One region of the Streptomyces sp. NPDC107581 genome, then DNA from elsewhere that is predicted to be linked to it. Evidence: riboswitches for the same ligand, from Rfam matches in the RefSeq annotation. Region 1 holds a riboswitch; the other holds the start of a gene.
The links. Region 1 has a riboswitch for cobalamin ahead of ACZ7P3_RS36985 (prenyltransferase/squalene oxidase repeat-containing protein). Riboswitches for the same ligand answer to the same signal wherever they lie in the genome.

Region 1 (15,825 bases):
CGGAAAAGACGAGGTTGGACGTCGGTGGCGATGACGGCTGCCTGGTCCATGTGGATTCGGGCCTCGGGGTTGTCCAGCATCGCGTGGTAGTGAGTCTCGCTCTCCCACTGCGCGTAGTTGATGACGCGTTCGCCGTCCTCACTGGCGTGGAAATTGGCGCAGATGAAGCCCGGCTGGTGCTTCATCGTCTCTTCCGTGGCGTGCGCCAGCAGAGCGATCAGCTCATGCTGGCGCTGCGGTGTCACGGTGAATACGTTGATCAACGTAACCACCGGCCGGTCACTCTCGATTCTGGCAGTAATAGGCATACTGCCTTTTTTTCCCTTACGAGTGAGAAAGCTGCGGATCGAGGGTCTCAATCCCTCCAACGGCCGTCTCCCGAGGAGCTTGCGGCGCGGCCACAGTGCGAGTGCGCGCGTCGCCGACCGGGTCGTCCACGGTCGTGGTGACCATCAGGATGCCGTGGGCGTCCACTCCGGAGGCAGCCAGCTCCGTCGCTCTCGCGGCGATGGCCCTTGAGCCGGGCATTCTCCCCGTCGGCGGCCTTCAGCCGGTCGAGAAGCCCGTCGATCTTGCCGCGCAGCTCGCTGCGCGCGGCACTGAGCGGTTCGGCGATTTCGGAGACCAGATCACGTGAGCGAGCAAGATGGCGGAACCCCTCGACCCCACTGCGGCCTCAGCCGGCGCTTCCCCGCGCCGACCGACGACTCGGAGGTCAGGGAGACCACACCGATCTGTGAGGCGCGTTCGACGTGCGTGCCACCGCACAGCTCCCGCGACCAGGGGCCGCCGATCTCGACGACGCGGACCTTCTCGCCGTACGACGCGGGACTCGGTGGGCGGGGTGTCCCACGCGCGCCAGCTCGTCGGGCCGGGCTCGTCCAGCACGGACCGCAGGGCGGACGCATCCGTCGTACCGCTGGACTTGTGGGCGCGCGCGTCGGCGCGGGCGCGTTCCCCTTGTTCCCGCATGAGGTACGTCGAAGCCCTCGCGGTCGACCTCGACGCCCTGTCCGGCGGCCATCTCCAGGGTGAGGTCGATGGGGAAGCCGTAGGTGCCGTGCGGCAGGAACGCCTGCGCACCGGGCAGCCGGTGTCCGATCTCGGCGGCGCGCACGGTGGGCTCCGGATGATTACAGGGGATGGGCGGCCAGGGTTCGGGCAGGGTGGCGGGGGCCGAGGAAGACGACGGTGCCCGTGCCCTCGGGGGCGGGGTGGGTGGCCTGGGTCCAGCCCTGCCAACGGTAGAAACTCACGGCTTTCGAGGAGCGCCACGAGGTGAGCAGCCAGGCCCGGCCGTCCGGGGCGTCCTCGGTGACCGCTGAGAGGAGCTCGGCGGCCACGCCCTTGCCACGGGCGGCGGGGCGGACGGCGAGTTCGTCGATCTCACGGGCGCCGCACAACCAGGCGGCGGTGCGGTCGGATCCGAGCGCGGCAGTGGCCTCGGGGTAGCAGCGATCCGTGGGAAAGGGCGCACGAGTGGTCCAGGCGGTCGCGAAACCGGCCACCTCCTGGCCATCGAGGGCGAGTGCGGCGACGAAGCCCGGCCGCCGTGCGTCGGCCGAGAGTCGAGAGACGAAGGCAGCCGCCTTCTGCTCGTCCTCGTTCCAGGGAGGGGCGCAGAAGGCGTCTGTGTAGACCGACCTCAGGGTGTCACTGTGGTCCAGCAGCTCGGTGCCCGTGCAGACCCGTATGTCCATCAGGCCGCACCTGCCGAGACGGACACCGGGTGCAGGGCCGCGTATTCCAGGGGTGCCGAGGGGTCGATCGAGACGTCGAGCGGTGCGGGGTCGGATCCGGCGCGGACGAGGAGGTCGCCGACCGCGGCGATCATCGCGCCGTTGTCCGTGCACAGCCTCAGCGGCGGCACGCGCAGTTCGACGCCGGCGGCCCGGCAGCGTTCCTCGGCCAGCGACCGTACCCGTGAGTTCGCGGCGACGCCGCCGACCACCACCAGCGTCCCGACGCCGTGCTCGGCACAAGCGGCGACCGCCTTGCGGGTCAGCACATCGGCGACCGCCTCCTGGAGGGACGCCGCGCCGTCGGCCACGGGCAGCTCGCGCCCCGCATGACCTTCGGCCCAGCGGGCGGCCGCCGTCTTCAGTCCGGAGAACGAGAAGTCGTACGAGCCCGGCAGCGGGCGCGGGAAGGCGACCGCGCGCGGATCCCCCTCACGCGCGGTCCGGTCGATGGCCGGACCGCCGGGGTAGGGCAGCCCGAAGACCCGGGCGACCTTGTCGAAGCACTCCCCGGCCGCGTCGTCGAGCGTGTCGCCGAGGTGGACGATCGGATCGCGGGCCAGATCGCGCACGAGGAGGAGCGAGGTGTGGCCGCCCGACACGATCAGCACCATGCAGGGGTTGGGCAGGGGACCGTGTTCGAGCGTGTCGGCGGCGACGTGGCCGGCGAGATGGTGAACGCCGTACAAGGGCACGCCGAGCGCGTACGCGATCCCCTTCGCACCCGCGAGCCCCACCTGGAGCGCTCCGGACAGGCCCGGTCCGGTGGTGACGGCCACGGCGCCGATGTCGGACAGTTTCAGCCCGGCCTGGTCCAGTGCCTGTCGGACCACCGGGCGCAGGGAGTGAAGGTGGGCGCGGGAGGCGATCTCCGGCACCACACCGCCGTAGCGGGCGTGTTCGTCCATGCTCGACGCCACGGCGTGGCCGAGCAGCCGGCCGTCCCGGACCAGTCCCGCACCGGTCTCGTCGCACGACGACTCGATCCCCAGCACGATCGGAGAGCCCACGCTCCACACCCTTTCTGCGCACTAATAGTTATTGCAACCAGTGTGCAATAGATTGGACAGGCAAAGTAACCCGGCACGCATGTGCGGTGCGCAGTCCACTGGAGTGCGCTGCTGTCGCCCCCGGACGCCGAGGTGCGAGCCGTGATCCCTGCTGGGCAGGCTCACCCCTCCCGGCCTGTCCGTGGCCGTCGCCCTCGTCATCGGCACCGTCGAGCTGCTGGGCCCGATCGCCGAGAAGGCGAACCTGCACGGGGCGTTCTGGGACTGGGTCTCCCGCCTGGACCTGAACGTCATCGGTTACGTCATCGTCGGGCTGTTCTTCGCCACCTGGGCGGTCGCCCTGCTGGTGTGGACGTTCGCCCGGATCGAGGTGAAGTGGACGGCGGGACTGGCCCGGCCCGCCACGACCCCGGAACGCGCCGAGCAGCGGCTGTCCGGCGGTGCCGCGCGCATGACCCGCCGCCGTTCACCCTCGCTCTCGCCGGATACCGGCCACCGTCAGGCCCCAGGGTCACCGCCGGAGACCACAGTCACTCGCCGATCCCTCGCCCGAGTTGCAACGCGAACCCGCGTCTCCGGCGTCAGCCACAGCCCGTTCGGTGACGCGCTCCTTGTCCATGGCGGCCCGCTCGGCGTTCGGGGCCTGGTCGATCAGCCCCCGAGCACTCCAACCCCGGTGCACCTTGGGGAAATTCCGCTCGACCTTCACCACGGCCTTGTCCGTCGCGGCGAGGCGTACGGGCAGCTCCTCCCTGAGGGCGAAGCGCGATGAGTCTTTATTGCGCACCTGTTGCAAGAGCATCTACTGTGCAAGAAGTGGTCGGCCAGGGTGGCCGAAGCGGTGCACCCTGCGTCCGGCCCTGGTGCGGGGCGCCGTCCCGCCTTGACAGCGTCCGTTCCATGGACGGCGTCCCGCACCCACCCACGGTCAGGTACTGCAGCGAGCGCATCGGCCGAAGAGCAGCAGCGAACCCGCCGCGTCGCCTCGCAGGCCCGTCAGCTCGGCGATCCGCTCCGAGGCTTCCCTGAGGTGCTCCATCGCCACATCCCCCACTTGGCCGCACCGCTCGCAGACCGTGTGATGGTGCGGCTTGGAACTGATGCCGTAGCGCTTGGGGCCGCCCGGACCGTGGACCGCGTGTGCCAGACCGGCGTCCGTCAGAGTTTCCAGGGTCCGGTAGACGGTCGCCTGATCGAAGGGCAGATCCAGCTGCTGTAGTTCAGCCCAGACTTCGGCGGAGGAGAGATGCATCCCGGAGGCGGAGAGCAACCTCAGGGTGCACAGCCGACTGTGGGTGCAGCGCAGGCCGTGGCGTCGCAACAGCACCGCCAGTTCCGGCGTCGTCGCGTCACCGTGCGACGGCGGAGTCATGGTCACGTGCTTGCCTTTCTCGCCGCGGTTGAGGAGTCCGGATCGCGGACTGCCGTCACGTACTCGGCGCGACATGGTGAGGGGGTCCTAGGTCCGACGCCTGATCGCAAGGTACCGTTCTTGCTGTTAGCGTGCAGCTGCATACATCTGGCAATAACGTCGGAGGACGTTGGACATGGCGCTCTACACGCTCCCGGAACTTCCCTACGACTACTCGGCGCTCGCCCCGGTCATCAGCCCGGAGATCATCGAGCTGCACCACGACAAGCACCACGCGGCCTATGTGAAGGGCGCCAACGACACGGTCGAGCAGCTCGCCGAGGCGCGGGACAAGGAGTCGTGGGGCTCGATCAACGGGCTGGAAAAGAGCCTGGCCTTCCACCTCTCCGGGCACATCCTGCACAGCATCTACTGGCAGAACATGACCGGTCCGAAGGACGGCGGCGGCGAGCCGCTGGCCCAGGACGGTGTCGGCGACCTGGCCGACGCGATCACCGAGTCCTTCGGTTCGTTCGCCGGCTTCAAGGCGCAGCTGACCAAGGCGGCGGCCACCACCCAGGGTTCGGGCTGGGGCGTGCTCGCCTACGAGCCGCTCAGCGGCCGCCTGATCGTGGAGCAGGTCTACGACCACCAGGGCAACATCGGCCAGGGCTCGACCCCCGTCCTGGTCTTCGACGCCTGGGAGCACGCCTTCTACCTCCAGTACAAGAACCAGAAGGTGGACTTCATCGAGGCGATGTGGGCCGTCGTCAACTGGCAGGACGTGGCCAAGCGCTACGCCGCCGCGAAGGAGCGCGGCGACAGCCTGCTCCTGCGCCCCTGACGACGGGGTCGCACGGATGTCCTGCTCGTGACCGTCTTCTCACCCTTCACCAGCAGGCAGCGCCGGAGGGTTCCCGCGAGCAGCGCGCCCGCGGGAGCCCTTTCGGCGACTTCGACCTGGACGCCCGGCGCGACTGGCTGGAGCTGTTCCCCTTCTTCACGACCCGCCGCCCGGACGCCTACGCTCCGCTCGGCGCACGTCCCTGGGTCCGCCCGACCACCGTCGGGCTTCCTCGGACGGTGGTCTGTGGCCGGGGCCTCTCGGCCGGGCAGGCGATTCCGGCGTGGCGGACCATTGCGGGGCCACCGATGTGACCGCCCGGTTGCGACCCCCGAGATCCGGGTCGCCCGTCCGCTCGCCGCAGGCACCACAGCCCTTCCAAAGAGGGCCGGGCCGTCGGTATCGGGTCACATGACGAGCTTCTCGCCCGCTGCACGCAATACCGGCGACTGCTCAGCAGATCGCCCCAACCAGCCGTAGACTGAACGCCGTTCGCATCTGGCGGGCGGCCGTGACCGTCGCGCGGGAGTGGACGGGCGGCACAACAACCGCATAGGCACGTGACTGGGGGAAGCCGGTGGGAGTCCGGCGCTGACCTGCAACCGTGTGCGGCCTTGGCGGGCCGCGAGTCGGAGTACCCGGAGCGTGCCGAGAAATGCTTCCCACTGTCATGGTCTGCAGCGCGAAGCCGAGAGCCTGATCCGAGTAGCCGGGTTCGGTGCGTCCAACATCCCGGAGGGGGAAGCCGCGCCTGCCGAGGGTGCCGGTCCGTTCGCTCGGCGACGGGCCGCGGGCCGCCCACCTCAGGAAGGCTTCACCAGTGCACCGCACATCCGCACGCCGTACCATGATCGCCACGACGGCTCTCGGCCTGGCTCTCGCCTCCGCCCCGGCCGTCGCTCACGCCCAGAGCATGCCCCGTACGAACGCTCCCATCCGGGTGAGCCTGACGGTCCAGGGACCGGACGGACTCCTCTTCAAGGGCAGCATAAGAACGCGCGGCCATGAGGTCACCACGGTCACGGGCGGCACCCACAGATGCGACGGCACCAACGGGGGAGCCAACCCCTCCGCCGTACCGACGCCTACGGCCGCCCTCGACGACGCGGCCCGCAAGCGGCACTTCACCTGGGACGGCACCTGGTACGCGTCGTTCGACGACTACTCGGTCGACACCATCAAGAAGGTCAGCGGCGGGGGCAGCGCCTACTGGAACATCTCCGTCAACGGCACGTCCACCCCCGTGGGCGGCTGCCAGTTCAAGCTGAACGCCGGGGACAAGGTGGCGTTCACCTGGACGGCCTTCTGATTCCGGTGTGCCGTCACCGGCCGGGGAGCGGTCGTGCCTCGGCCGGTGACACCGCCTCTGCGGTCCGCACGCCGTGCAGGACATGGGCGAGTACCTCCGCCCCACGCACCACCCGTGGTCCCGGGCGGTTGAAGTAGGCCGGTCCGTCCAGCACCCAGACCCGGCCGGACCGGACGGCGGGCAGGTCCGTCCAGCCTGGGAGTCTCGTGAGCAACTCGCTCTCGCGCAAGGTGCGTTCGGGCGGAAAGCCGCACGGCAGGACGAGGACCACGTCCGGCCGTGCGGCCCGCACCGCCTCCCAGGCCATCGGCTCGGTGTGCTCGCCGGGTGCGGCGAGGAGAGGCTCGCCCCCGGCCGTCGTGATCTGCTCGGGCACCCAGTGCCCTGCGGGCCACAACGGGTCGAGCCACTCGATCGCCACGACCCGGGGCCGGTCACGGCCGGTGACCGCCGCGCGGACGCGGTCGAGACGAGCGCACAGCTCGGCCCGGCGCCGCCGGGCGCGCTCGGGCACGCCGAGCAGCTCCCCGACCGTCACCAGGCAGTCCAGTACGTCGTCGAGCGTGTGCGGCTCCAGGCTGAGGACCTTGGTCTGCGCGTTCAGCAGCCGCACCGTGCTGCTGACCTTCTCGTAGGACACCGCGCACACGTCGCACAGATCCTGGGTGAGCACGACGTCCGGACGCAGCGACGCCAGCGCCTCGGTGTCGAGCGTGTACAGCGACGACCCGGAGTGCGCCGAACCGCCGACCGCGTCGGAGATCTCCCGGCTGGTGAGCACGTCCTGGTCCAGATCCGCCCCGGTCACCACCGGTACGGACGCCACCTCGCGCGGTGGCCAGTCGCACTCGTGAGTGCGACCGGCCAGCTGCGCGGTCAGTCCGAGCTCGGCGATGATGTCGGTGGCGGCGGGCAGCAGCGAGACGATGCGCATACCCCGACTCTAGGACCCGCCGCGGGGCGGGTCCCGGAGCGGCATCGCCGTCAGACGCCCCAGCGCACGGCGATCGTGTCGCCGACGTTCACGACCTTGCCCCGCGTCGCGGAGGCGAAGGACGAGCCGTCGACGCTGACCTTCCAGGTGTTGGAGCCGCTGTTGGCCTTGCCGTTGACAGCCGTGATGACGCCCGAGCCTGAGGACGGGTTCACACTCGTGACACAGCCCGACGGGGTGGCGGCGGTCTTGGCCGCGTCGAGGACGGCACCGAGCGTGGTCGTCGTACCGGTCGGCGTGAGTGCGACGGAGCACACCTTCAGGTTGCCGGAGCCGTCGTCCACGGTGAGTGCCAGTTTCGTCGCCGTACCGGAGGTGAGGGAGGACTGGCTGACCCACTGCGGGGCGCCCGGCGTCGTCGGGACGGGCGGGGTCGCGGTGAAGCCGCCGCCCGCCACGGCCCGCAGACCGTCGATCGACGAGTACGCCGTCGGCGAGGTGTCGGTGGGCAGGTACTTGAAGCCGCCGCCCGGGTTGAACTGCTGGGCGATGAGGAAGTCCACCGGCGTCTTGCCGTCCGCGGTGAGGAAGTCACCGGCCTGCGGGTCGATTCCGCAGGCGTTCAGACCCGAGACCGCCCAGCCGTTGGAGTCGGTGTTGGCGCCGAACATGGCGTCGAAGGCGCCGGTGTCCGATACGAGCTTGCCCTTCAGGAAGTTCTTCGCCTGCACGATGTCGGTGTCGGTGTTCGGCACCCCGGACACGCAGAGCGCGGCCATGGCGGCACCGGTCATGTCGATGTCACTGCCGGCGCCCAGCTGGCTCGGGTTGCCTTCGGCCTTGCTGTAGTTCCAGCCGCCGTCGTTGTGCTGGTTGGCCCGGAGACGGGTGATGATCGAGTTGCGCAGCGCCTGCGGGATGCGGGTCTGCCCCGCCTGGGTCTTCGCGCCGTTCAGGGCGAGCGCGGCGAAGACGGTGCCGTTGAAGTTGGACGACGGGCCGAAGTAGCCGGGCTCGGAGGTCTGCCAGTAGCTGTAGATGTCCGCGACCAGGTTGCGGGAGGCGGAGACACGGGACGGGTCGATGCCGGCGGCGTAGGCGTTGAGCGTGGCACGCTCGTAGTCGGTGACCAGGGGACTGGAGGACGGCCAGCCGCTGGTGGACAGCAGGTTGCGGTAGACGGTTCTCGCGTTCTTGCTGGTGTCTCCGCCGGGCGTGACGTCGACGGCGGCGGTTCCGGCCGAGGCGAGCGCGCTGAACGCCCACTCGTTGGACAGCCCGGAACCGGCGTACGACCCGTCGGCGGCCTGAAGCGACTTGAGGTAGGTGACGCCGTTCGTCTTCGACGTGGCGATCTGTGCCGGGGTGGAGGTGGCCGCCGCGGGCAGCGTGGTCAGCGCGAATGCGCCGAGGGCGGCGGAAGCGACGAGGACGGATCGTCGGGACGGATGACGGGACATGGCCTGCTCCTGGAATGAGGGGGCGTCGGCCGGACCCATGTCCACCTTCACCGGGGCGGCGGGACGTGGCCGCCGCCCGGAACGCGTGGACCGGCTTCCAAAGGTGTCTCACCGCTTGGGCATTCGGGCTCGGGCCGGCCCCCTGCCGTCCCACACCGCTGCGCGTCAGCCCCGGACTCCCACCGGGTTCCCCCACTCGGCAGTCCGGGACGGTACCTGACGTGCAACCCGGCCGCCAGCGCTCGGTCGGTCACCCGTCGCGGCACCCTGGGCCCGTCTTGACGCTTCCTGTGAAGCGTGTTCAAATCCCGCTGATAGGCGACAAGTTCCAGGGGAAGCCGGTCGAAGTCCGGCGCTGACCCGCAACCGTAGGCCCGGCTCCGCGCCGGGCGAGCCGGAATGCCTGGAACATGATCATCAGTAACAGCCGCCGTCGCGGACTACGGCGTGGTGCGACCAGCTTCCGGCTGCCGGGCTCTCCCCGTCCTCCGGAGGCCCTCTGCCACGTCCGCGCACGCGCCGGCAGGCACGAGGGGGCTGCGGTGGGGACCGAGAGACGAAGAGACGGACGGGCGGGCACAGGTCCGAGACGCCTGACGGCGCTGGTGGCGGCGTGGCTCATGGCGCTGGCGGCGGGTGTGGCCTTCCTCACCAGCACGACGGCGTCCGCGGCCGGGCCGATCGGCGACTGCACGGCCACCAAGGGTGCCGTCGTGGCCGTCGACTTCGGGTCCTTCGGCGGCAAGGTCGAGCGGGGCTGCGACACCACCCCGACCACCGGCTTCGACCTCCTTCACACCGGCGGCTTCACCACCGCCGGAACCAAGCACGACGGCGACGCCTTCATCTGCCGCATCGGCCTCGCCACCTTCAACTCCGGTACCCAGTACCCGACTCCGGACAAGGAAGCCTGCGACGCCACCCCGCAGGCCAGTGCCTACTGGTCCTACTGGATCGCCTCACCCGGCGAGGACCACTGGACATACAGTCCGTACGGCGCACAGTCCCGCAAGCTGAAGAACGGCGACGTGGACGCCTGGGTGTACGGCGGCACGAAGCCGGACGGCTCCGGCGGGGAGCCCAGGTTCAGCCCCGACGACGTGCGGGTCGGCACGGTCTCCCTCACCGCGGCCACGACCTGGCTCACCGGGAAACTGGCCGACGGCACGCGGATCGTCGACGACGGCGCCAGCACCCCCGACTATCCGCTCACCCTCGACACGGCCTACGCCCTCGCCGCCGTCCATGGCCAGGGCACCCCGCTGTACAAGATCACCGACTACCTCGCGGCGCACGCGGACGACTACATCTACGCGGCCGGCAAGGACCAGGGCCCCGACGCCGGGGCCAACGCCCGGCTCGCCCTGCTCGCCGAGATCACCAAGGCCGATCCGCACAAGTTCGGCGGCCACGACCTCCTCGCCGACCTGACCTCCAACGTCTGCGCGGAGGGATCCGACCCGGACAAGACTCCGGGCTGCACCGCGAAGGGTGACTTCAAGAACGCCGGTGTCGCCGAGCAGCAGGCGCTGGCCGTGCTCGCCCTGCTGCGTGGCGGGGTGACGCCGCCGGCCGCGACCGTCGACCGGCTGACCCAGCTCCGGTGCGAGGACGGCGGGACCACCAGCCTTCTCATCCAGCCCGGCGAATCATGCAGCGGCGAAACCGTCATCACCGCGTTCGTCGCCCTCGTGCTGCACAGGGCCGGCGGCCACGACGACGCAGTGACCGGGGCGCGTACCTTCCTGACCAAGGAGCAGCTCGCGGACGGCTCTTTCCCTGCCGACCCGACCGCCACCAACGGCAGCGTCGAGGCGACCGCCTATGCTGCCCAGGCCCTGCGTGCGCTCGGCGACACCGACCGCGCGGACACCGCCGTCGACTGGCTGTCCCGGCAGCAGCTCAAGGACGGCGGCTTCGGCTTCGAGGGCGGCGACACCGCCCCCGCCCTCTACCCGACTCCGCGAGCCGTCCTGGCCGGTGCCGGCACCAGCCTCGTCACCCTGACGGCCAAGGACGCGCGTCCCACGAAACCGCCCACGGACCCCACCGATCCCACCGGCACCCCCACCACCCCCGCCCCGGGTACCGGACCCGACCTGAAAAAGGGCGTCACCTACCTCACCAAGGCGGCGAACCTCAAGAGCGGCAAGTACTACGACGACGGGCTCGGCACGGGCCGCGCCGACTTCGGCCTGACCATCGACGGTGCCTACGCGCTCGCCGCCACCGGCCTGAACAACGCCAAGCTGCGGAGCGTCGTCGACTTCCTCGACCACGCCGGCCGGGACGGCGCGGGCCGCACCGTCAACGACTGGACCGGCATCGGCACCGTCTACGCCGGTGGCGGTTCGATCGGCAAGACGGCGCTGCTCGCCGAGGCCGTCGGGCGCGACCCGCGCGACTTCGCCGGGCACGACCTCATCGCAGCGCTGAAGAAGGCGGTCTGCACCAAGCCCAGCACCGCGCCGGACCGCTCCTGCGCGGCCAAGGGCGCCTACACCTACGCCCCGTCCGTGTTCTCCCAGGCCCTGGCCGTCATGGCCCAGCTGCGGGCGGGTGACAAGACGGCGGCCGCTCAGCCGGTCGCCTATCTGGAGAGCCTCCAGCGGAGTTCAGGTGCCTGGCCGAGCCTGATCCCCGCCACGAACGACTCCGACGTCGACTCGACCGCCATCGCCGCCATGGCTCTCGACCTGGCGGGCGGTGCCAAGGCGGACAAGGCCGTGGACAGGGCGCTGGCATGGATGGCGTCCAGGCAACTGTCCGACGGTGGATTCCCGGGAGCGGCGGGCGACTCCGTCAACTCGGCCGCACTCGCCGTGCAGGGCCTGTCCCTCGACGCGGGGAAGTACACCGCGCAGATCGCCAAGGCCCGTAAATTCCTCGCCGCACAGCAGAACGCCGACGGCGGGTTCCGGGTTGCCAAGGAAGGCCAGCCCGGCTCCGACCTGCGCGCCTCCACCCAGGCCGTGGGTGGAGCCACCGGCATCTCCTTCGGCAAGCTGAAGCGCAGCCTGACCAGCACCTCCCCGCAGCCCACGCCGAGCCCCAGCGGCAGTGCCCCCGACATCATCACCACGGGCGACACCGGCGGCAGCGGCAACACCGGCGGCTCGGGTGACGGCGGGACCGTCGCGGACGGCGGCGGTGGGGGCGGTGTCCTCGCCTCCACCGGTGCCCAGGTGGGCACCCTCGCCGGGATCGCCGCGCTGCTGGTGCTCGCCGGCTGGCGCACGGTGGTCGTCGCGCGGCGTCGTGCGGGCACGGGAGGCGGACGATGAGTCCCGTGAGCTTCCGCGCGGTGGCCACGGCTCTCGGTGCGACCACGGCCGCACGCCGGCTCCGCGTACTGGCAGCGCTCTGCCTGCCGGTCGCCGTCGTCGCCGCGACCGGCACCCCGGCCGCGGCCGACCCGCAGCCGATGGGCCGCTGCACGACGACCTCGGGCGCCGTGCTCGCCGTCGACTTCAGTCACTGGGGCGGCCCGATCCTGCGCTCCTGCGGTACGACCCCGACCACCGGGTACGAACTGCTCAACCAGGGCGGCTGGCGCACGACCGGCACCGGGCACGACGGACCGGCCTTCATCTGCCGTATCGGCTACAGCGGTTACCAGAGCGGCAAGCAGTATCCGACCGCAGCGCAGGACGACTGCGTGCTCACGCCGCCCGCCTCCGCGTACTGGTCGTACTGGCACGCCGACCCAGGGGCCAGGGACTGGACGTACAGCCAGCTCGGGGCGATGCTCTACAAGCCCAAGCCCGGCAGCGTCGACCTGTGGATCTTCGGCGGCACGAACGTCGAGGGAACCAAGGGCCGGCCCACGATCTCCCCGGACCAGCTGCGGGCTCACAACACCAAGCCACAGGGCGATGCGGGCCGGCCCGCCTCCACCCACAAGGCACCCTCGCTGCCGCCCGACGTGGACACCGGCCCGGCCCCCGAGCGGCACACGACCGCACCTTCCCGGTCCGCCGCGGCCGAACCGAAGAAGAAGCCGAAGGCGGGCAAGTCCGCAAGCCCGACTGCGTCACCCACGCCCACTGCCACCGCGAGCAGCCCGGCAGCGGCGGCATCCGGCACCGGCACCAGGGTGGTCGACGCCGCCCCGGCCGCCGAGGCCAAGCACGACGCCGGTTCGATCGTCCCCGTGGCGACGGGCGCCGGTCTCGTGGTGCTGATCGGCGGGGCGGCGGCGTTCGTGGCGTACCGCCGCCGTCGTACCGAGTGACCGCGGTGGCCCGCACGACAGTCGAGGCGTCCCCGGCCGCCGCGGTCCCCGACCGCGGCGGCCGGCGCCTGCCGCGAACCCTGCACCCCGTGGCCTGGTGGGTGTGGGCGCTCGCCCTCGCCACCGCCGTCAGCCGCACCGACAACCCGGTGCTGCTCTTCCTCGTCCTCGCCGTTCTCGGCTACGTCGTCACGGCCCGGCGCACCGAGGCGCCCTGGGCACGCGGCTTCAAGTACTACCTGTTCCTGGCCCTGACGGTGGTGACGATCCGCGTTGCCTTCCGCGCGGTGTTCGCCACCGGCATCACCCCGCACGACCACTTCCTCTTCTCCCTCCCGCACATCCCCACCCCCGACTGGTACGCGGGCATCAAGATCGGCGGGCCGGTGTCGCTGGAGGCGCTGCTGTCCGCCGCGACCGACGGACTGCGGCTGGCCTGCATGCTGTGCTGCATCGGCGCCGCCAACACCCTCGCCAATCCCAAGCGGGCCCTGCGGGTGCTTCCCGGTGCCCTGTACGAGCTGGGGGTCGCCGTCACCGTCGCGATCAGCGTGGCGCCGCAGCTCGTGCAGAGCGTGCAACGCGTCGCCCGGGCGAAGAAGCTGCGGGCCGGGCGGACGAAGGGCATGAAGGCGCTGCGCGGCATCGTGGTCCCGGTCCTGGAGGACGCCCTGGAACGGTCCCTGCGGCTGGCCGCTGCCATGGACTCCCGCGGCTACGGCCGGGCGGGCACGGCCACCCGCCGCTCCCGCCGGGCCACCGGTGCGCTGATGCTGCTGGGCATGTGCGGCCTGTGCGCCGGGGCGTACGGGCTGCTCGACGCCACCGCGCCCGCCTTCCTGGGCCTGCCCGCGATGGCGTGCGGGGCCGTGCTGTGCGTGGCGGGACTGCGGCTGGGAGGCCGGCGTGTCACCCGCACCACCTACCGCCCCGACCTCTGGCGCCTGCCGGAGTGGGCCGTGGCCGGCAGCGGAGTGCTGTCAGCCGTGCTGCTCTTCAGCAACCTCGGCTACGACCCGGCCCAGCTCAACCCCACCTTCTACCCGCTGACCTGGCCCGGCCTGCCGCTCGTCCCGACCGCCGCGATCCTCCTCGCCGGCACGGCCGGCTTCCTCGCACCTCCGCCCAGCCCTGTCCAGAGAGCCGACACCCCGTGATCACCTTCGACCAGGTCACCGTCCAGTACGAGGACGCGCCCGAACCCGCCCTGCGCGACATCGACCTCACGGTGGAGGAGGGCGAACTCTGCCTCGTCGTCGGGCACACGGGCGTGGGCAAGTCCACGCTCCTGGGCGCGGTCAACGGGCTGGTGCCGCACTTCACCGGCGGCACCCTGTACGGCCGGGTCACGGTCGACGGCCGCGACACCGCCCACCATCCGCCCCGGGAACTCGCCGACGTCGTCGGCGTGGTCGGCCAGGACCCGATCGACGGGTTCGTCACCGACACGGTGGAGGAGGAACTGGCCTACGCCATGGAGCAGTTGGCGATCCCGGCGGCGACCATGCGCAAGCGCGTCGAGGAGACCCTCGACCTGCTCGGCCTCGCCGACCTCCGCCACCGGGCCCTGCACGAACTCTCCGGCGGGCAGCAGCAGCGCGTCGCCATCGGCTCCGTCCTCACCGCCCATCCCCGCGTCCTGGTCCTGGACGAACCCACCTCGGCACTGGACCCCACGGCGGCCGAGGAGGTCCTCGCCGCCGTCACCCGGCTCGTGCACGACCTCGGTGTCACTGTCCTCATGGCCGAGCACCGCCTCGAACGCGTCGTCCAGTACGCCGACCGCGTCATCCACCTGCCCGGCGACGGCCGCGCCCGCATCGGCGCTCCGTCCGAAATCCTCCGTACCTCCACGATCGCACCGCCGATCGTGGAGCTGGGCCGGGTCGCGAACTGGTCTCCGCTGCCGCTGTCCATCCGCGACGCCCGCCGTGCCGCCGCGCCGCTGCGTACCAGGCTCGCGGGCCGTGCCCCGGCCCCCGTCAGGCCACCGGTCCCGGAGGGCGAACGGACCCGGCTGCTCGCCGCACGCGGCATCACGGTCACTTATCGGGGTGTCGCGGCCGTACGCGCAGTGGACCTCGATCTGCACGCGGGCGAGGTCACCGCGCTGATGGGCCGCAACGGCTCCGGAAAGTCCTCCCTCCTGTGGGCCCTGCAGGGGTCCGGACCACGCAAGGCCGGATCGGTGAAGATGTCCGGCGGCCGTGGTGGCACCGATCCGCACACCGTGCCCGCGGCCGAGGCGCGCCGACTCGTGGGCCTGGTCCCGCAGACCCCCGCCGACCTGCTCTACCTGGAGACGGTGAAGGAGGAACTCGACCAGGCGGACGCCGAGTCGGGCACCAGGCTGAAGGCGCGCGACCTTCTCGACCGGCTCGCGCCCGGTATCGACGACGCCACCCACCCGCGCGACCTGTCGGAGGGCCAGAAGCTCGCGCTCGTCCTCGCCATCCAGTTGTCCGCCGCGCCCCAGGTCCTCCTCCTGGACGAACCGACCCGGGGCCTGGACTACCGGGCCAAGACGGCGCTGATGGACATCGTGGACGCTCTCGCCGCGGAGGGACGGGCGGTTGTGATCTCCACCCATGACGTCGAGTTCGCGGCCCGTGCAGCCGACCGGGTGGTCGTCATGGCCGAGGGGGACGTCGTGGCCGACGGCCCGACCACCGAGGTCATCATCTCCTCGCCGACCTTCGCCCCGCAGACCGCGAAGATCCTCTCCCCGCTGCCGTTCCTCACGGTCAAGCAGGCCGCGCAGGCACTGGCCGCCGACGACGAAGAGGGGACACGCCCGTGAGCGCGCGCATCGGCAGCGCGATCCGGCTGACCCCGCGTGCCGGCGTGGTCGTGGCGCTCGCCGCGTTCCTCGGACTCGTCGCGTTCTTCTGGCCGTTCGTGGTCGCGCCGGGCAAGTTCGGTTCCAACTACGCACCACCGCTGA
Region 2 (15,825 bases), on a different contig from region 1:
TCGAAGGTGACCACGTCGGCACCGGCGGCGGCGAGCAGCTCGGTCTGCTCGGCGTAGGAGAAGGTGAAGGCGGCCCCACCGGCAACCGCGACAACGGGCCGGCCGGTCCCGCCCGACAGAGCCGACGGCTGAGCCGCACGTCCGCCTGTCCCACCCGACAGAGCCGTACGTCCGCCCGTCCCGGCTGTGCCGGCTTCCTTCCCGGCCTGCTTGTCGTCCGACCGAGCCGCATCTCTGTCCGACCGACCCGTACCTGCGTCCGACCGAGCCGGGCCCGCCGGCTTCTCGGCCGGCTTCTCTGCCGACCGAGTCGGGTGGAGGGTCGGCGGGGCAGGGGTCCAGGGGGCGGAGCCCCCTGGTACGGGGCCGGCAGCACGGGCAAGTGCCTCCAGCGCAGCCAAGTCGCAACCCCGCGCCACCTGCTCACCCATCGCGGCAACGGCCCCGACCGCAGCGGAGTGCCGCTCGGCCACCGGCACCAGCCCCAGATGCCGGGACGGCGTGTCCACCTGGGCCACCCGCCGCAGCACACCCAGCACCGGCACCCCGGAGGCATCCAGCGCCTCCCGCAGCATCGACTCGTGCCGGTCGGAGCCGACCTTGTTCAGGATCACGCCCCCGACCCGCACCTGCGGATCCCAGGACGCGAACCCGTGCACCAGCGCCGCCACCGACCGCGACTGCGACGACGCGTCCACGACCAGCACCACCGGCGCCCCCAACAACTTGGCGACATGGGCCGTGGACGCGAGTTCCCCCTCGCCCGCGGCCCCGTCGTACAGCCCCATCACGCCCTCGACGACCGCGAGGTCGCACCCCCGAGCCCCGTGCAGGAACAGCGGAGCGACCAGCTCCGGCCCGCACAGGTACGCGTCCAGGTTGCGGCCGACCCGCCCGGTCGCGAGCGCGTGATACCCGGGGTCGATGTAGTCCGGGCCCACCTTGTGCGGGGACACGGCGAGCCCCCGCGCGGCGAACGCGGCCATCAGCCCCGTGGCGACGGTGGTCTTGCCGCTGCCGGAGGACGGCGCGGCAATGACCAGCCGGGGGACGGAACTCACCACTCGATGCCCTTCTGGCCCTTCTGCCCCGCGTCCATGGGGTGCTTGACCTTGGACATGTCGGTGACCAGGTCGGCGAAGTCCACCAGCTTCCCGGGCGCGTTCCGCCCGGTGATCACCACATGCTGGGTGCCGGGCCGGTTCCGCAGCACCTCCACGACCTCGTCCGTGTCCACCCAACCCCAGTGCATGGGGTACGCGAACTCGTCCAGCACGTACAGCCGGTACGTCTCGGCCGCCAGGTCCCGCTTGACCTGCTCCCAGCCCTCCCGGGCCTTGTCCTCGTTGTCCATCTGGGCATCCCGCTGGACCCAGGACCAGCCCTCGCCCATCTTGTGCCAGTCGACGGTCCCGCCCTCGCCACAGGCGCCGAGCACGCGCAGCGCGTTCTCCTCGCCGACCTTCCACTTCGCCGACTTGACGAACTGGAACACCCCGATCGGCCAGCCCTGGTTCCAGGCGCGCAGCGCAAGACCGAACGCGGCCGTCGACTTGCCCTTGCCGATGCCCGTGTGGACGACGACCAGCGGCCGGTTGCGCCGCTGCCGGGTCGTCAGCCCGTCCTCCGGAATCACACTCGGCTGTCCCTGCGGCATTACGCGGCCCTCCTCGAAGTCCCCTGCACGTCCCTGACCAGGCCGGCGATCGAATCGGCCCGCAGCTCGTCCAGCGTGACGGCGGTACCGCCCAGCTCACCCGCGAGCTGCCCGGCGAGCCCGAGCCGCACCGGCCCCGACTCGCAGTCCACGACCACGGACGCGACCTGCTCGGCCGCGAACAGCCGCGCCGCACGCCCCGCCAGCGCGACCGGCTCCGGGCCGCCCGTCGCCCGCCCGTCGGTCACCACCACGACCAGTGCCCGCCGCGCCGGATCCCGCAGCCGCTCCACGCGCAGCACCTCGTGCGCCTTGAGCAGCCCGGCCGCCAGCGGGGTACGACCCCCCGTCGGCAGCGACTCCAGCCGGACCGCCGCCGCGTCCACGGACGAGGTCGGCGGCAGGGCGACATCCGCCGAGGCGCCCCGGAACGTCACCAGCCCCACCTTGTCGCGCCGCTGATAGGCGTCGAGGAGCAGGGACAGGACGGCACCTTTGACGGCGCTCATCCGCTGTCGCGCCGCCATCGAACCGGAGGCGTCGACCACGAACAGCACGAGGTTCCCCTCGCGCCCCTCCCGCGTCGCCTGCCGCAGATCGTCCCGGCGCAGCACCAGCCCCCGCCCGGACCGCCCGCGCGAGCGCTGGTGTGGGGCGGCGGCCTGCATGGTCGCCGCCAGGTGCAGCTTGGTCAGCGTGCCCCGGGGCCGCCGGGCCCCGGTCGTCCGCCCGTGCTCGGTCCGCGCCCGCGAGCGCCGCCCGGCGGCACCCTCACCGAGGCCCGGCACGCTCAGCACCTTCGTACGGAACGGCTCGGCGGCCCGTGCGGCCGGCTGCTCCTGCGCGCCGGCGGTCTGCGGCTCCCCGCCCTCACCGGCCTCGGGCCGTGCGGCGGAGCCGCCGTCGTCCTGCGGGCCGTCGTCGGGCGCGGGCTGCCCGCCGCCGCCACCGGGCCCGTCGGGGTCCGGATCGTCGTCGCCGTTCCCGTCGTCCCCGGAGAACTGCTCCAGCGTCTCGTCCAGCTTGTCCTCGTCGAGCCCCGGCGCGTCGAACGGATTGCGCCGCCGCCGGTGCGGCAGCGCGAGCAGCGCGGCCTGCCGCACGTCCTCGGCGAGCACATCGGTGCGGTCCGCCCAGGCGGCCAGCGCGGTGGCGGTACGCGCCATCACGATGTCGGCGCGCATCCCGTCCACCTCGAAGGCCGCACAGGTCGCCGCGATCTGGCGCAGCGCCCCGTCGCCCAGCCGCACCTGCGGCAGCAGCTCCCGCGCCGCCACGATCCGTCGGCGTACGGCGGCCTCCTCCTCGGCCCACCGTGCGGCGAAGCCGGCCGGGTCGTCGTCGTAGGCCAGCCTGCGCCGTACGACCTCCACCCGCAGGTCGGGCTCCCGCGAGGCCGCGACCTCCACGGTCAGCCCGAACCGGTCGAGCAGCTGCGGCCGCAGCTCCCCCTCTTCGGGGTTCATGGTGCCGACGAGCAGGAAGCGGGCCGCGTGCCGCACCGACACACCCTCGCGCTCGACGTAGGACGCGCCCATCGCCGCCGCGTCCAGCAGTAGATCGACCAGGTGGTCGTGGAGGAGGTTGACCTCGTCCACGTACAGGATCCCGCGGTGCGCGTCGGCCAGCAGGCCGGGCTCGAACGCCTTCACGCCCTCGGCGAGCGCCCGCTCGATGTCCAGGGCGCCGACCAGCCGGTCCTCGGAGGCGCCGACGGGCAGCTCGACCATCCGCGCGGGCCGCGGCCCACCGGCCCCGGCCTCGTGCGGCCCGTCCGGGCAGGACGCGTCCGGCGCCGCCGGGTCACAGGAGAAACGGCATCCGGGAACCACGGACACCTGGGGCAGCAGCGCCGAAAGGGCGCGTACCGCCGTCGACTTGGCGGTGCCCTTCTCGCCGCGCACCAGCACACCGCCGACCGCCGGCGAGACGGCGTTCAGCAGCAGCGCGAGCCGCAGGTCGTCCTGGCCGACGACGGCCGTGAACGGAAACGGGGTACTCACTTCTCCTCGCCCTCCAAGTCGCCTTCGAGCTCCAGATAGGTGGCGCGCAGCCGCTCCAGCGTCTCCGCGTCCGGCTCGGCCCACAGCCCGCGGTCCGCCGCCTCCAGGAGCCGCTCGGTGATGCCCCGCAGGGCCCACGGGTTGGACTTCTTCATGAAGTCCCGGTTCTCCGGGTCGAAGACGTACTCCGCGCTGAGCTTCTCGTACATCCAGTCGTCGACCACGCCCGCCGTGGCGTCGTAGCCGAACAGGTAGTCCACGGTCGCCGCCATCTCGAAGGCGCCCTTGTACCCGTGCCGGCGCATGGCCGCCATCCAGCGCGGGTTGACCACACGGGCACGGAAGACCCGGTGCGTCTCCTCGCCCAGCGTGCGGGTCTTCACCTGGTCCGGCACGGCGCTGTCACCCACGTACGCCTCGGGGCTGGCGCCGGTCAGATGGCGCACCATGGCGACCATGCCGCCGTGGTACTGGAAGTAGTCGTCGGCGTCGACCAGGTCGTGCTCGCGGGTGTCGACGTTCTTCGCCGCCACCGCGATCCGCCGGAACGCGGTCTCCATGTCCCCGCGCGCCGCCCGCCCGTCCAGCCCGCGCCCGTACGCGTACCCGCCCCACACCGCGTACACCTCGGCGAGGTCGGCGTCGGAGCGCCAGTTGCGGGCGTCGATCAGCGGCAGCAGACCGGCGCCGTACGCCCCCGGCTTCGAGCCGAAGACACGGGCCGTCGCGCGCCGCCGGTCACCGTGCTCGGCGGTGTCCTCGTCGGCGTGCGCCTTCACGAAGTTCTGCCCGGCCGGCTCGTCCAGCTCGGCCACCGCCCGCACCGCGTCGTCGATCAGCCCGACCACGTGCGGGAACGCGTCCCGGAAGAAGCCGGAGATGCGGACCGTGACGTCGATGCGCGGCCGCCCCAGCTCCGCCGGGGGGATCACCTCGAAGCCCGTCACCCGGCGCGAGGCGTCGTCCCACACCGGGCGGCAGCCCAGCAGCGCCAGGATCTCGGCGATGTCGTCGCCCTGGGTGCGCATCGCCGATGTGCCCCACACCGTCAGCCCGACCGACCGCGGGTACTCCCCGGTGTCCTGCAGATACCGCTGCACGAGCGAGTCGGCGAGCGACTGGCCGACCTCCCAGCTCAGCCGGGAGGGGATGGCCTTGGGGTCGACCGAGTAGAAGTTCCGGCCGGTCGGCAGCACGTTGACCAGACCGCGGGTCGGTGAACCGGACGGGCCCGCCGGGACGTAACCGCCGTTCAGCGCCTTGAGGATGTGAGCGATCTCGTCGGTGGTGCGGGCGAGCCGGGGAACCACCTCGGTGCAGGCGAACTCCAGTACGGTGACCGCGTCCGGCAGCTCGGTGCCCAGCACCTCACGGACGAGCGGCGCGCTCTCGGCGACCGCCCAGCCGCGGGCCTCCATGCCCTCCGCGATCCGCCGGCACAGGTGCTCCAGCAGGTCGATCGCGTCGGCGGCCGTGCGGGCGGGGCCCTCGGCCAGATCCGTCAGCTCGACGGGCACCTTCACCGGGGCCCCCGGCTCGGCGAGCAACTCCTTCTCCACGAGCCCGAAGTGCCCGGCCAGCGCGGCCCGCAGCCCCGGCAGCGCGTTCGCCTGCCCGCCCCACACCTGCGAGGCGCGCAGCACGGCCAGGACCAGGTTCACCCGCGGCTCGGCCTCCGGCCCGCCGCCGAGGATGTGCAGGCCGTCCCGGATCTGCACGTCCTTGATCTCGCACAGATAGCCGTCGATGTGCATGACGAACTGGTCGAAGTCGTCGTCGCCCGGCTGCTCGTCCACGTGCAGGTCGTGGTGCAGCTCGGCGGCCTTGACCAGCGTCCAGATCTGCGCCCGTACGGCCGGCGCCTTCGTCGGGTCCAGGTCGGAGACGAGCGCGTACTCGTCCAGCAGCTGCTCCAGCTTGGCCAGGTCCCCGTAGGTGTCGGCGCGCGCCATCGGCGGCACCAGGTGGTCGACCACCGTGGCGTGCCCGCGCCGCTTGGCCTGGGTGCCCTCGCCGGGGTCGTTGACGATGAACGGGTAGACGAGGGGGAGGTCGCCGAGGACGGCGTCCGGGGCGCAGACCCTGGACAGGCCGAGGCCCTTGCCCGGCAGCCACTCCATCGTGCCGTGCTTGCCCATGTGCACGATCGCGTCCGCGCCGAAGCCCCCCTCCGACGGTGCGGCCGCCAGCCAGCGGTAGGCCGCCATGTAGTGGTGGGAGGGCGGCATGTCGGGGTCGTGGTAGATCGCGATCGGGTTCTCGCCGAAGCCGCGCGGCGGCTGGATCATCACGACGACGTTCCCGAACTGCAGGGAGGCGAGGACGATGTCGTCGCCGTCCACGTACAGGCTGCCCGGCGGCTCGCCCCACGCCTGGAGCATGGCGTCCCGCAGCTCGGGGTCGAGCCGGTCGAACCAGGCCCGGTAGTCGGCCAGCGGCACCCGCGCGGGCGCCACGCGCAGCTGCTCCTCGGTGAGCCACTCGACGTCGTGCCCGCCGGCCCCGATCAGCCGGTGGATCAGCTCGTCGCCGTTGTCGGGGTACTCGGTGAGGCCGTAGCCGGCTTCCCTGAGGGCGTCCAGGACCCGCACCGCCGACGCGGGCGTGTCCAGGCCCACCGCGTTGCCGACGCGCGAGTGCTTGGTCGGGTACGCGGTGAAGACGAGCGCGAGCTTCTTGTCGGCGTTCGCCTTGTGCCGCAGCCGCGCGTGCCGTACGGCGATTCCGGCCACGCGCCCGGCCCGCTCGGGGTCGGCGGCATAGACCGGCACGTCGTCCGGACCCTGCTCCTTGAAGGAGAACGGCACCGTGATCAGGCGCCCGTCGAACTCCGGGATCGCGACCTGCATCGCCGCGTCCATGGGGGACAGGGCGGCGTCGGACTCCTCCCAGGCGCTCTTCGAGGAGGTCAGGCACAGCCCCTGCAGGACGGGCACGTCGAGGTCGGCGAGCGCCCCGATGTCCCAGGCCTCCTCGTCGCCGCCCGCCGAGGCCTCGGAGGCGTGCGTGCCGCCGGCGGCGAGGACGGTGGCCACCAGGGCGTCGGTCCGGCCGAGGATCTCGTACAGCCCGGCGTCCGCGTCGCGCAGCGAACCGCAGTACACGGGAAGGGCGTTGGCGCCGTGCGCCTCGATCGCCTCGCACAGCGTGTCCACGAAGGCGGTGTTGCCGCTCAGCTCGTGGGCCCGGTAGAAGAGCACGCCGACGGTGGGGCGGCCCTCGACGAGGTCACGCCCGCCGTGCACCCCGAACTCCGGCATCTTCCGCGGTTCCTCGAACCCCTCGCCGGTCAGCAGCACCGTGTCGGAGAGGAACCGGGCCAGCTCGGTCAGGTTCGCGGGCCCGCCCTCGACCAGGTACTTCAGCGCCTCCGCCACGACGCCCGCCGGAACGGACGACTCGGCCATCAGCTCGGCGTCCGGCACGGCCTCGCCGCCCAGCAGCACGGTCGGGATCCCGGACGCCTTCAGCGCGGCGAGCCCGTCCTCCCAGGCACGCTTACCGCCCAGCAGCCGTACGACGGCGATACCCGAGCCCTCGATCAGACCCGGCAGTTCCCCGGCCACGTCGACCCGGGTCGGGTTGCCGATCCGGTACCCGGCGCCGGAGGCCCGGGCCGCCAGCAGATCGGTGTCGGCGGTCGACAACAACAACACTGTGCTCATGCGGGCGCTCCCGGTGGAATGAAAGGCAGTCCTTGCGGCGCGCCCGACTCGATGAGCCGCCAGAGCGCGTCCGTGTCCGCGTGCTGTTCGATCAGGTCGCCGAGCCGGTCGAGCTGCTCCTCGCGCAGCGCGGCGAAGCATGTGTCCGGGGCCGGCACGAACCGGCGGCCCGCGGCGGCCGCCACCTCGCGCAGGAAGGCCCGGCGGAAGCCGTCCGACTCCAGCGAGCCGTGCCAGTGCGTGCCCCAGGCCGGGCCGACCCGGCAGCCGTCCAGGAAGGGCTCTCCGCCCGTCACTTCGGCGACCCCGTGGTGGATCTCGTACCCCTCGACCCGCTCGCCGAGGGCTTCGCCGGTGGGCCGGGTGAGGGTCTTCTCCCGGGCGAATTTCACGCGCACCGGGAGCACCCCGAGGCCCCGGACCTGCCCGGCGCGCGACTCGACCTCGTCCTCGATGTGCTCGCCGAGGATCTGGAAGCCGCCGCAGATGCCGAGGACCGGCCGCCCCTCGGCGGCCCGGCGCACGAGCGCCTCCGCCAGGCCCCGTTCCCGCAGCCACTCCAGCGCCCGTACGGTCCCGCGCGTACCCGGGACCACCACGAGGTCGGCGTCCGCCAGCTCCTCCGGCCGGTCCACGAACCGCACCACGACGCCCGGTTCGGCGGCCAGCGCGTCCACGTCCGTGAAGTTCGACATCAGCGGGATCGCGCAGACGGCGACCCGCAGGACGTCCTCGCCGAGCGGAGGCGTCACGGCCGACTCCCGGACCGTGCCCCGCAGGGACACCCGCAGCCCGTCCTCCTCGTCGATGCCGAGCCCGTGCCGGAACGGCAGCACGCCGTAGGTGCGCCGCCCGGTGAGACCGTGCAGCATCTCCAGCCCCGGCTCCAGCAGGCCGACGTCGCCGCGGAACTTGTTCACCAGGAAGCCGGCGACCAGCTCCTGGTCCTGCGGTGAGAGCAGGGCGAGCGTCCCGAAGAAGGAGGCGAAGACGCCACCCCGGTCGATGTCGCCGACGACGAGCACGGGCAGCCGCGCGCCCCGCGCGATCCCCATGTTCACGATGTCGGTCCGCCGCAGATTGATCTCCGCGGGCGAACCGGCCCCCTCACAGATCACCGCGTCATACGTGCCCCGCAACTCGGCCAGACAGTCCAGGACCGTGCCGAGGAGCCGCTGCTGGCGCCCTCCGTGGTAGCCGCGTGCGCTCATCTCGCCCACCGGCCTGCCCAGCAGCACCACCTGGCTGCTCTGCTCACCGCCCGGCTTGAGCAGCACGGGGTTCATCAGCGCGGTCGGCTCGACGCGGCAGGCCTGGGCCTGCATCGCCTGCGCCCGGCCGATCTCGGCACCCTCCCGTGTCACGAACGAGTTGAGGGACATGTTCTGCGCCTTGAAGGGCGCGACCTTCACGCCCTGGCGCACCAGCCACCGGCAGATCCCGGCCGTCACGACGCTCTTGCCGGCGTCGGAGGTGGTGCCGGCGACGAGGAGACCACCGTTCACTTCCCACGTCCCTTCACGAGTCGGCGCGCGGCGAGGGTGACGCCGAGCGCGAGCAGGCCGACGCGGCGGGAGAGCCGTACGGCCCGGTCGATGTCGGTGACCCGGACGGCCCGCCCGGTGTCCCCGTTGAGGACGGGCCGGTGCTCGACGCGCCCGCCGTAGGAGAGCGTCCCGCCCAGCCGCACGCCGAGCGCGCCCGCGAACGAGGCTTCGACGGGCCCGGCGTTGGGGCTCGGGTGCTTGCGGGCGTCGGCCTGCCAGGCGCGCAGGGCGCCGCGGGGGTCGGGTCCGGCCGCGGCGGCGAGTACGGCGGTCAGCCGCGCCCCCGGCCAGCCGGCCACGTCGTCGAGGCGGGCCGAGGCCCAGCCGTAGCGCCGGAAGCGGGCCGACCTGTGCCCCACCATCGCATCCAGGGTGTTGACGGCCCGGAACCCGAGCAGCCCCGGCACCCCGCCGCCCGCACCCCACACCAGCGCGCCCACCACGGCGTCGGAGGTGTTCTCGGCGACCGACTCCACGACGGCGCGGGCGATCCCGTCCGCGTCCAGGGCCTGCGGATCCCGGCCGCACAGATGCGGCAGCCGCGCACGTGCCGCCTCGATGTCCCCGGCCTCCAGGGCGCGCCCGACGGTCCGGGCCTCCCGGGCCAGCGAAGTACCCCCGACGACCGCCCAGGTGGCGGCGCCGGCCAGTGCGGCGGAGGCGACGGGGGAGCGGCGTACGGCCCGTTCGGCGACGGCCCCCAGGGCGACGGCGCCGCCGGCGCACACGGCGGTGTGCAGGGCGCCCCAGCCGCGGTGGTCGCGCCACAGCACGCGTTCCACGGCTGCGGCCGCGCGCCCGAACGCGGCGACCGGATGCCCGCGGCGCGGATCGCCGAGAAGGAGATCGCCGAGAAGGCCGGCGGCGGCGCCGTACGCGTACGAGCGATCGGCACCCATCGGCTCAGCCGGCCGTGAGGTCAGGGGCGGGCCTGGTACTGGTCCTCGATCGGCAGCCGAGCATGGCGATATGTGTCCTCACTCAGGGTGTCCACGCCCTGGTCCGACGAGACCGGCGGTGAGAGTTCCTGGCTCCCGGGGTGTTCTTCCCCGGTGACAGTGGCGGGACCGCGCCGGATTCGCACCGGCTTCCTCTTCTGCCGCCGTACATGGCGTGGGCAGTCCACCACGCACTCGGAAGAGCCGTCAACTTGCCTTTGACCAGGGACGGCGGACTGTGCTGAGCCCCACATCGGCAGCGCGCCCGACCGCGCCGGAGGACCGGATTGCGGTGAATTCCCCTCCTCTCGGGCGGCGTTCGCGCATCCCTCCGGTACCCACGGACCGTGAGGATCAGCAAGAGGGCGTACGTCTCATACGGGATGGAACGGACGCGGGAGGAGACACGAGGAGACGCGAGGCGGCGCACGCGGGCGAGATGCCGCTGGACGACGGCCAGGTCGTCCAACTGGGGGGCGGGCGAGGGCCCGCCGGAGCGCAGTGGGTCTCGCGCGAGCGCGGCGGGCCTCTCGCGGGAGCGCAGTGGGTCTCGCGGGGCGGCGCGACGGCGGAGGCCGCCCCGGACACACGGCGACCGCCCTGCCGGGTCGCCCACTGGGGGCTCGGCAGGGCGGTCCGGGACCGTCCGGCCCGCGCGGACGCGGACCTTTCGAAGGTCAGGCCTCGGTGACGATCAAGAGGTCGGGCCTCGGTCACGCAAGAGGTCGGGCCTCGGTCACGATCACAGGTCAGGCCTTGGCCACGATCAGATAGAACCCGTACGCCACCGCGGCCGCACAGGTCGCGAAGCACACATAGGCACCGGTCACCGCCAGCGCGGCGGAGTCGCCCTGCGCGGCGGCCTTCTCGCGCCGCGCCAGGCCGTTGACGCCGAGGGTGAACAGGGCCACCAGGCCCACCGTGAACACGAGGCTGACGCCGAAGACGGAGCCGAGGGCCGCCCAGTCGATCTTCATGGGGATGCTTCCTTCAGGTACCGGGTGCTCGGGGTCAGACGGCGGCGGCCGGCGGGGCCGGCTCGGTGGCGGCGGCGGGAGCCGGGACGGCGGCGGCCGGAGCCGGGATGGTGGCCGTCAGGTCCTCGGTGACGACGCCCGCGGGGGGCGGGGTCACCGCGGCGATGGCGGTGGTCACCACGCCGGCCGGCTCGGCGTCGTCAGCGGGCACGACGCTGGTGTGGTCGACGACCTCGCGGCGGGAGAACTTCCAGATCGCGGCGCTGGCGCCGACGAGGAAGACGGCGACGACCGCGGTGCCCCAGTCGCCGAGGTCCGTGACGGACTCGGCGCCCGCGCCGACCAGCGCGGCGGCCGGGAGGGTGAGCACCCAGGCGACGACCATGCGGGTCGCGGTGGACCAGCGGACCACACCGCCCTTGCGGCCGAGGCCCGCGCCCATCACCGAGCCGGAGACGACATGGGTGGTGGAGAGGGAGAAGCCGAGGTGCGAGGAGGCCAGGATGGCCGTGGCCGCGCTGGTCTGGGCGGCGAAGCCCTGTCGCGGCTCCAGGTCGGTCAGGCCCTTGCCCATGGTGCGGATGATGCGCCAGCCGCCGATGTAGGTGCCGAGCGCGATGGCCATGCCGGCGGAGAGGATGACCCAGGTGGGAGGGTTGGAGCCGGGGGCGATCGCACCGCCCGCGATCAGCGCGAGGGTGATGATGCCCATCGTCTTCTGCGCGTCGTTGGTGCCGTGGGCGAGGGAGACCAGGCCGGCGGAGGCGATCTGCCCGGCGCGGTAGCCCTTGCGGGTGGCCTCGCCCTCGGCGCCCCGGCCGATGCCGTAGGAGAACCGGGTGGCGAGCAGTGCCGCGAGACCGGCCACGACCGGGGCGGCGACCGCCGGGAGCAGCACCTTGGTGATCAGGACGTCACCGTGGACGGCGCCGAGGCCCGCGGAGGCGACGGTGGCGCCGATCAGTCCGCCCATCAGGGCGTGCGAGGAACTGGAGGGCAGGCCCACGAGCCAGGTCACCAGGTTCCAGAGGATCGCGCCGACCAGGGCGGCGAAGATGACCTCGGGCCGGATGCCGTTCTCGTCGACGAGTCCCTTGGAGATCGTGTTGGCGACCTCCACGGAGAGGAAGGCGCCCACAAGGTTGAGGGCGGCGGACATGGCCACCGCGACCTTGGGCTTGAGCGCACCGGTCGAGATGGTCGTGGCCATCGCGTTGGCGGTGTCGTGAAAACCGTTCGTGAAATCAAACGCGAGTGCGGTCACCACCACAATCGCGAGGATCAGCGAGAAGTTTTCCATTTACCCAGGCAATCATTCGAGGTCATTGGCTGTTGGACCGTAGGCAACCTGGATGAACGGAAGGTGAACTGGAGCGGGCGCCAGGGTTTCTATGGGAGGGGTCCCGGATTTTGCCCGGATCTGCCCCCTAGGCGCCCCTTGGCCACCGGCCTTGCGCGAAGGCCCGCAGCCGCCTCGGCGGCCCGTGGAAGAGATTCTGGTCACCCGTGCGGCTGCCCTCGGCGGTGTACTGCCACAAGGTCCAGGAGGACCAGCCGCCCGGCAGCGGTCCCGGGCTCCGTGTGCCGTGCCGGGCGATCCACAGGGGATGGTCCGAGAAGGCGCGGCTGTCGCCGGTGCAGGCCCTCCACCACTGGGCGGTGGTGTAGATGACCGGCCGCCGGCCGGTCATCCGTGCGACGGTGTCGCTGAAGGACCGGATCCAGCGGACCATCCGCGGCCGGCCCAGCCCGTAGCACCTGTGCTTCGCGTCGTACGGGTTGTACTCGATGTCGAGCGCGGGCGGCAGCGTCCAGCCGTCCGCCCGCCATTCGCCGCCGTGCCGCACGAAGTACGCGGCCTGCCGGGCGCCCGAGGACGTGTCCGGCCGGGCGAAGTGGTACGCGCCGCGGATCAGGCCGGCCCGGCGCGCGCCGTCGTACTGCCGCCTGAAGAGGGGGTTGCGGTAGGCCGTGGCCTCGGTCGCCTTGACGTAGGTGAACCGTGCGCCGTCCGACCGGGCGGCCGGCCAGTCCACCTGCCCCTGGTGGGACGACACGTCGCGCCCGCTGGCCCGACCGGCTCCCGGCGGCGACGGGCCCGCAGAGGCCGGCGGGCCCGCGGAGGCCGCGGCGGTGCCGGCGAGGACCAGGGCCGCCATGGCCGCCGCCGTGAGGACGCCCGCACGGCGGCGGGAAGGTGTGCGGTCACGGGCCATGGGTCCCCCTGGAGTCGCGGCGGAACGTCGTCCGGCGAGTGGGAAAGATCATTGAATGCCCGGTGATCGACGGGGAGCTGTCATTTCATCTGTTTTGCAGTGATGTTCGCCCGTTCGGGTGCACGGCTTCCGGTCCGATCCACGCGACCGGACCACTCGGCACCGCGCCGGCTGGCAGGATCCCCGCATGGCTGAGCAGCGGCGGGACACGACCGAGGACGAGGCGCGCGGGTGGGAGGAGGTGGTCGCGACGGCCCGCCGGACCGTCGCCGACGGACTGGTCGTCGGCACGTCCGGCAACGTGTCGGCACGCGTCGGGGACCTCGTACTGGTCACCCCGTCGGGCGTGCCCTACGACCGGCTGACCCCGGACGACATCACCGGCGTCGACCTCGACGGGCGGCAGGTGCTCGGCACGCTCGTGCCGACCAGCGAGCTGCCCATGCACCTCTCCGTCTACCGCACCACCGACGCCCGCGCCGTCGTCCACACCCACGCGGTGCACGGCACGGCCGTCTCCACCCTCGTGAGCGAACTGCCCCCGATCCACTACATGGCCGCGGCCATGGGCGGCCCCGTCCGGGTCGCCCCCTACGCCGCGTACGGCACGGACGAGCTGGCCGAGAACATGCTCCGCGCCCTCGCCGGCCGCTCCGGCTGCCTCCTGCGGAACCACGGCATGATCACCTACGGCGCCACCCTCGACCAGGCCTACGACCGCACCGCCCAGCTGGAGTGGATGTGCCGGCTGTGGCTGACGGCGTCCGCGGCACCGGGACGGGCGCCCTCCCTTCTGACGGAGGAACAGATGGACGAGGCCGGGGCGCGTTTGAAGGGATACGGCCAACGAGGCTGAGGCCGCGCCGGGACGACGACGGCGCGACGGCGGCCGGCCCGGGCACCACGGCCGGTGCCGTCCGCGGGGACGCTCCCCCCTCGCTGAAGATCCCCTTCTTCCGCCCCGTCGACCGGCGCCTCCCCTTTCTCCGCCGACTTCCCGCCGATCCGGACCGCCCCTTCCGCTGGCCGGTATCGAGATCCCCCACGACACTGGACCCGTGCGCACCGTCAAAGCGACCGCCGCCGCACTCACCGCCGTCCTGGCCGCCGGTGCGGCATCCGTGGCCGCGGGCCGTCTCGCCAGCGGCGCCGCGCTGAAGGCGCCCGCGGGCCGTCCGCTGCCCACCGAACCCCGGCTCACCGTGCACGGCACCGCCGCGGGCCGGATCACGCTCACCCGCCATCTGGCCTCCCTGCGCCCCGGCACCTACGGGCTCGCCGGGGACGGCTCCCACGCGGTCGTCGGCCCGGTCCTGGAGGCGGCCGAGCACACCGCCGACACCGTCGTACGCCGCCTCATACGTGTCACGCACGGTGCCCTCGCCCCCGGCGACGCCGTGTGGCTGACCCCGAACGTGTACGTCGGCAACCCGGACGCCGCCCTCGGCCTCCAGCACTCCGACATCGACGTGCCCGGCGAACTCGGCGCGCTGCCCGCCTGGTTCGTGCCCGGCTACCGGGACACCTGGGTGATCGCGGTGCACGGCCTCGGCACCACCCGCGAGCACGCCATGAACGTCATGGAGTTCCTGCACGGCCGCCGGCTGCCGGTCCTCGCGCTCGCCTACCGCGGCGACCTCGGCGCCCCGCGCCCGCCGGACGGCCTGAGCCACCTCGGCGAGACCGAGTGGCGCGATGTGGACGCGGCGATCCGCTACGCCGTCCGCTACGGCGCCCGCCGGGTCATCCTGCTGGGCTGGTCCACCGGCGCCACCATGGCCCTGCGCGCCGCCGAGCACTCCGCCGTGCGCGAGCGCGTCGCCGGGCTGATCCTCGACTCGCCGGTGCTCAGCTGGCAGGCCACCCTGCGCGCCCTCGCCCAGGCCCGGCACACCCCGGAGCCGCTGCTGCCGCTCGCGGTGCGGGCCGCGCAGGGCCGGGCCGGGCTGCACGCCGACCGGTTCGCCGAGACCGCCGACCCCGAGCTGCTCGCCGTGCCCACCCTGATCATCCACGGCCCGGACGACACGGTGGCCCCCTGGGAGCACTCCCGCCGTCTGGCCGCCCTGTGTCCCGACCGCGTCGCCCTGCACACCGTGCCGCAGGCCCCGCACGCGGCGATGTGGAACGCGGACCCCAAGGAGTACGAGGAGCGCCTGCGCCGGTTCCTGACCCCGCTGATGTAGGCGCGCTCCCGGCCCCGCCGGGACAAGGCGGATGCCCCGGTTCCAGTCATTCCGTTTAAGGCCGTACGACTGGCCTGAACATGTCTCTGCGCCCTCCACCGGACCCGGTGCGTTGGCCAGCCCCGTCGCCCCCCGTGACATTCCGTTTGGGTTTTCGGACCGTCAACCGGAAGACTGCACCCGTGACGTCCCGTATCCCGCGCGACTCCAGGCTTCGACTCGTCCGACCGCGACCCCTGGCCGCCGCCCCCCGAGCTGTGAACCAGCGGCGCCCACGCCGCCCCGCCCCCCGCCCCCCGGAGGGCACACCGGCCCCCGGCGAGCTGGCCAGAATGGCGCGCACCGGCCTGGCCGGAGCGGTCCGCGTCGCCCGCTGGGCCGACACCGCCCTCGGCCCCGGCCGGGACGGCGCCACCACCGACGGCAAAGCCACCCTCTCCGAAGCGACCACGGAGCGCGCCGCCGCCGACCTCGGCCTGAGCGCCGCCCGGATCCGCGCCCACTGGGACACCGCGCGCCTCGCGGGACTGATCGAGGTGCACGGGGACAGCGCGCGCCCCGGCTGGCGACTGCGTGCCTGGGACCGTGACGACAGCGCCGTGCTGCGCGGCTGGGTCGCCCTCTTCGACGCCTGGT

Region 2: linked by a shared signal. The riboswitch ahead of ACZ7P3_RS16560 (cobalamin biosynthesis protein) and the one ahead of ACZ7P3_RS36985 (prenyltransferase/squalene oxidase repeat-containing protein) in region 1 are both predicted to bind cobalamin.

The regions. Positions count from the first base shown of each region.
Region 1 is NZ_JBVKBH010000020.1:29,035-44,859, reverse strand. It holds gene ACZ7P3_RS37035 (antibiotic biosynthesis monooxygenase family protein) at 1-308, opposite strand, end outside; partial or broken gene ACZ7P3_RS37030 (alanine--tRNA ligase-related protein) at 397-1,108, opposite strand; gene ACZ7P3_RS37025 (GNAT family N-acetyltransferase) at 1,134-1,700, opposite strand; gene tsaD (tRNA (adenosine(37)-N6)-threonylcarbamoyltransferase complex transferase subunit TsaD) at 1,700-2,749, opposite strand; partial or broken gene ACZ7P3_RS37015 (HoxN/HupN/NixA family nickel/cobalt transporter) at 2,910-3,161, shown strand; gene ACZ7P3_RS37010 (Fur family transcriptional regulator) at 3,678-4,121, opposite strand; gene ACZ7P3_RS37005 (superoxide dismutase) at 4,297-4,944, shown strand; gene ACZ7P3_RS37000 (DUF4430 domain-containing protein) at 5,765-6,253, shown strand; gene ACZ7P3_RS36995 (cobalamin-binding protein) at 6,267-7,187, opposite strand; gene ACZ7P3_RS36990 (prenyltransferase/squalene oxidase repeat-containing protein) at 7,238-8,647, opposite strand; cobalamin riboswitch at 8,934-9,069, shown strand; gene ACZ7P3_RS36985 (prenyltransferase/squalene oxidase repeat-containing protein) at 9,190-11,931, shown strand; gene ACZ7P3_RS36980 (hypothetical protein) at 11,928-12,881, shown strand; gene ACZ7P3_RS36975 (energy-coupling factor transporter transmembrane component T) at 12,878-14,038, shown strand; gene ACZ7P3_RS36970 (ABC transporter ATP-binding protein) at 14,035-15,681, shown strand; gene ACZ7P3_RS36965 (ECF transporter S component) at 15,678-15,825, shown strand, end outside.
Region 2 is NZ_JBVKBH010000006.1:68,712-84,536, reverse strand. It holds gene ACZ7P3_RS16585 (cobyrinate a,c-diamide synthase) at 1-1,064, opposite strand, end outside; gene cobO (cob(I)yrinic acid a,c-diamide adenosyltransferase) at 1,058-1,657, opposite strand; gene ACZ7P3_RS16575 (putative cobaltochelatase) at 1,657-3,660, opposite strand; gene cobN (cobaltochelatase subunit CobN) at 3,657-7,325, opposite strand; gene ACZ7P3_RS16565 (cobyric acid synthase) at 7,322-8,830, opposite strand; gene ACZ7P3_RS16560 (cobalamin biosynthesis protein) at 8,827-9,771, opposite strand; cobalamin riboswitch at 9,873-10,015, opposite strand; gene ACZ7P3_RS16555 (hypothetical protein) at 10,560-10,787, opposite strand; gene ACZ7P3_RS16550 (inorganic phosphate transporter) at 10,822-12,087, opposite strand; gene ACZ7P3_RS16545 (lysozyme) at 12,215-13,003, opposite strand; gene ACZ7P3_RS16540 (class II aldolase/adducin family protein) at 13,191-13,859, shown strand; gene ACZ7P3_RS16535 (alpha/beta hydrolase) at 14,062-15,189, shown strand; gene ACZ7P3_RS16530 (hypothetical protein) at 15,522-15,825, shown strand, end outside.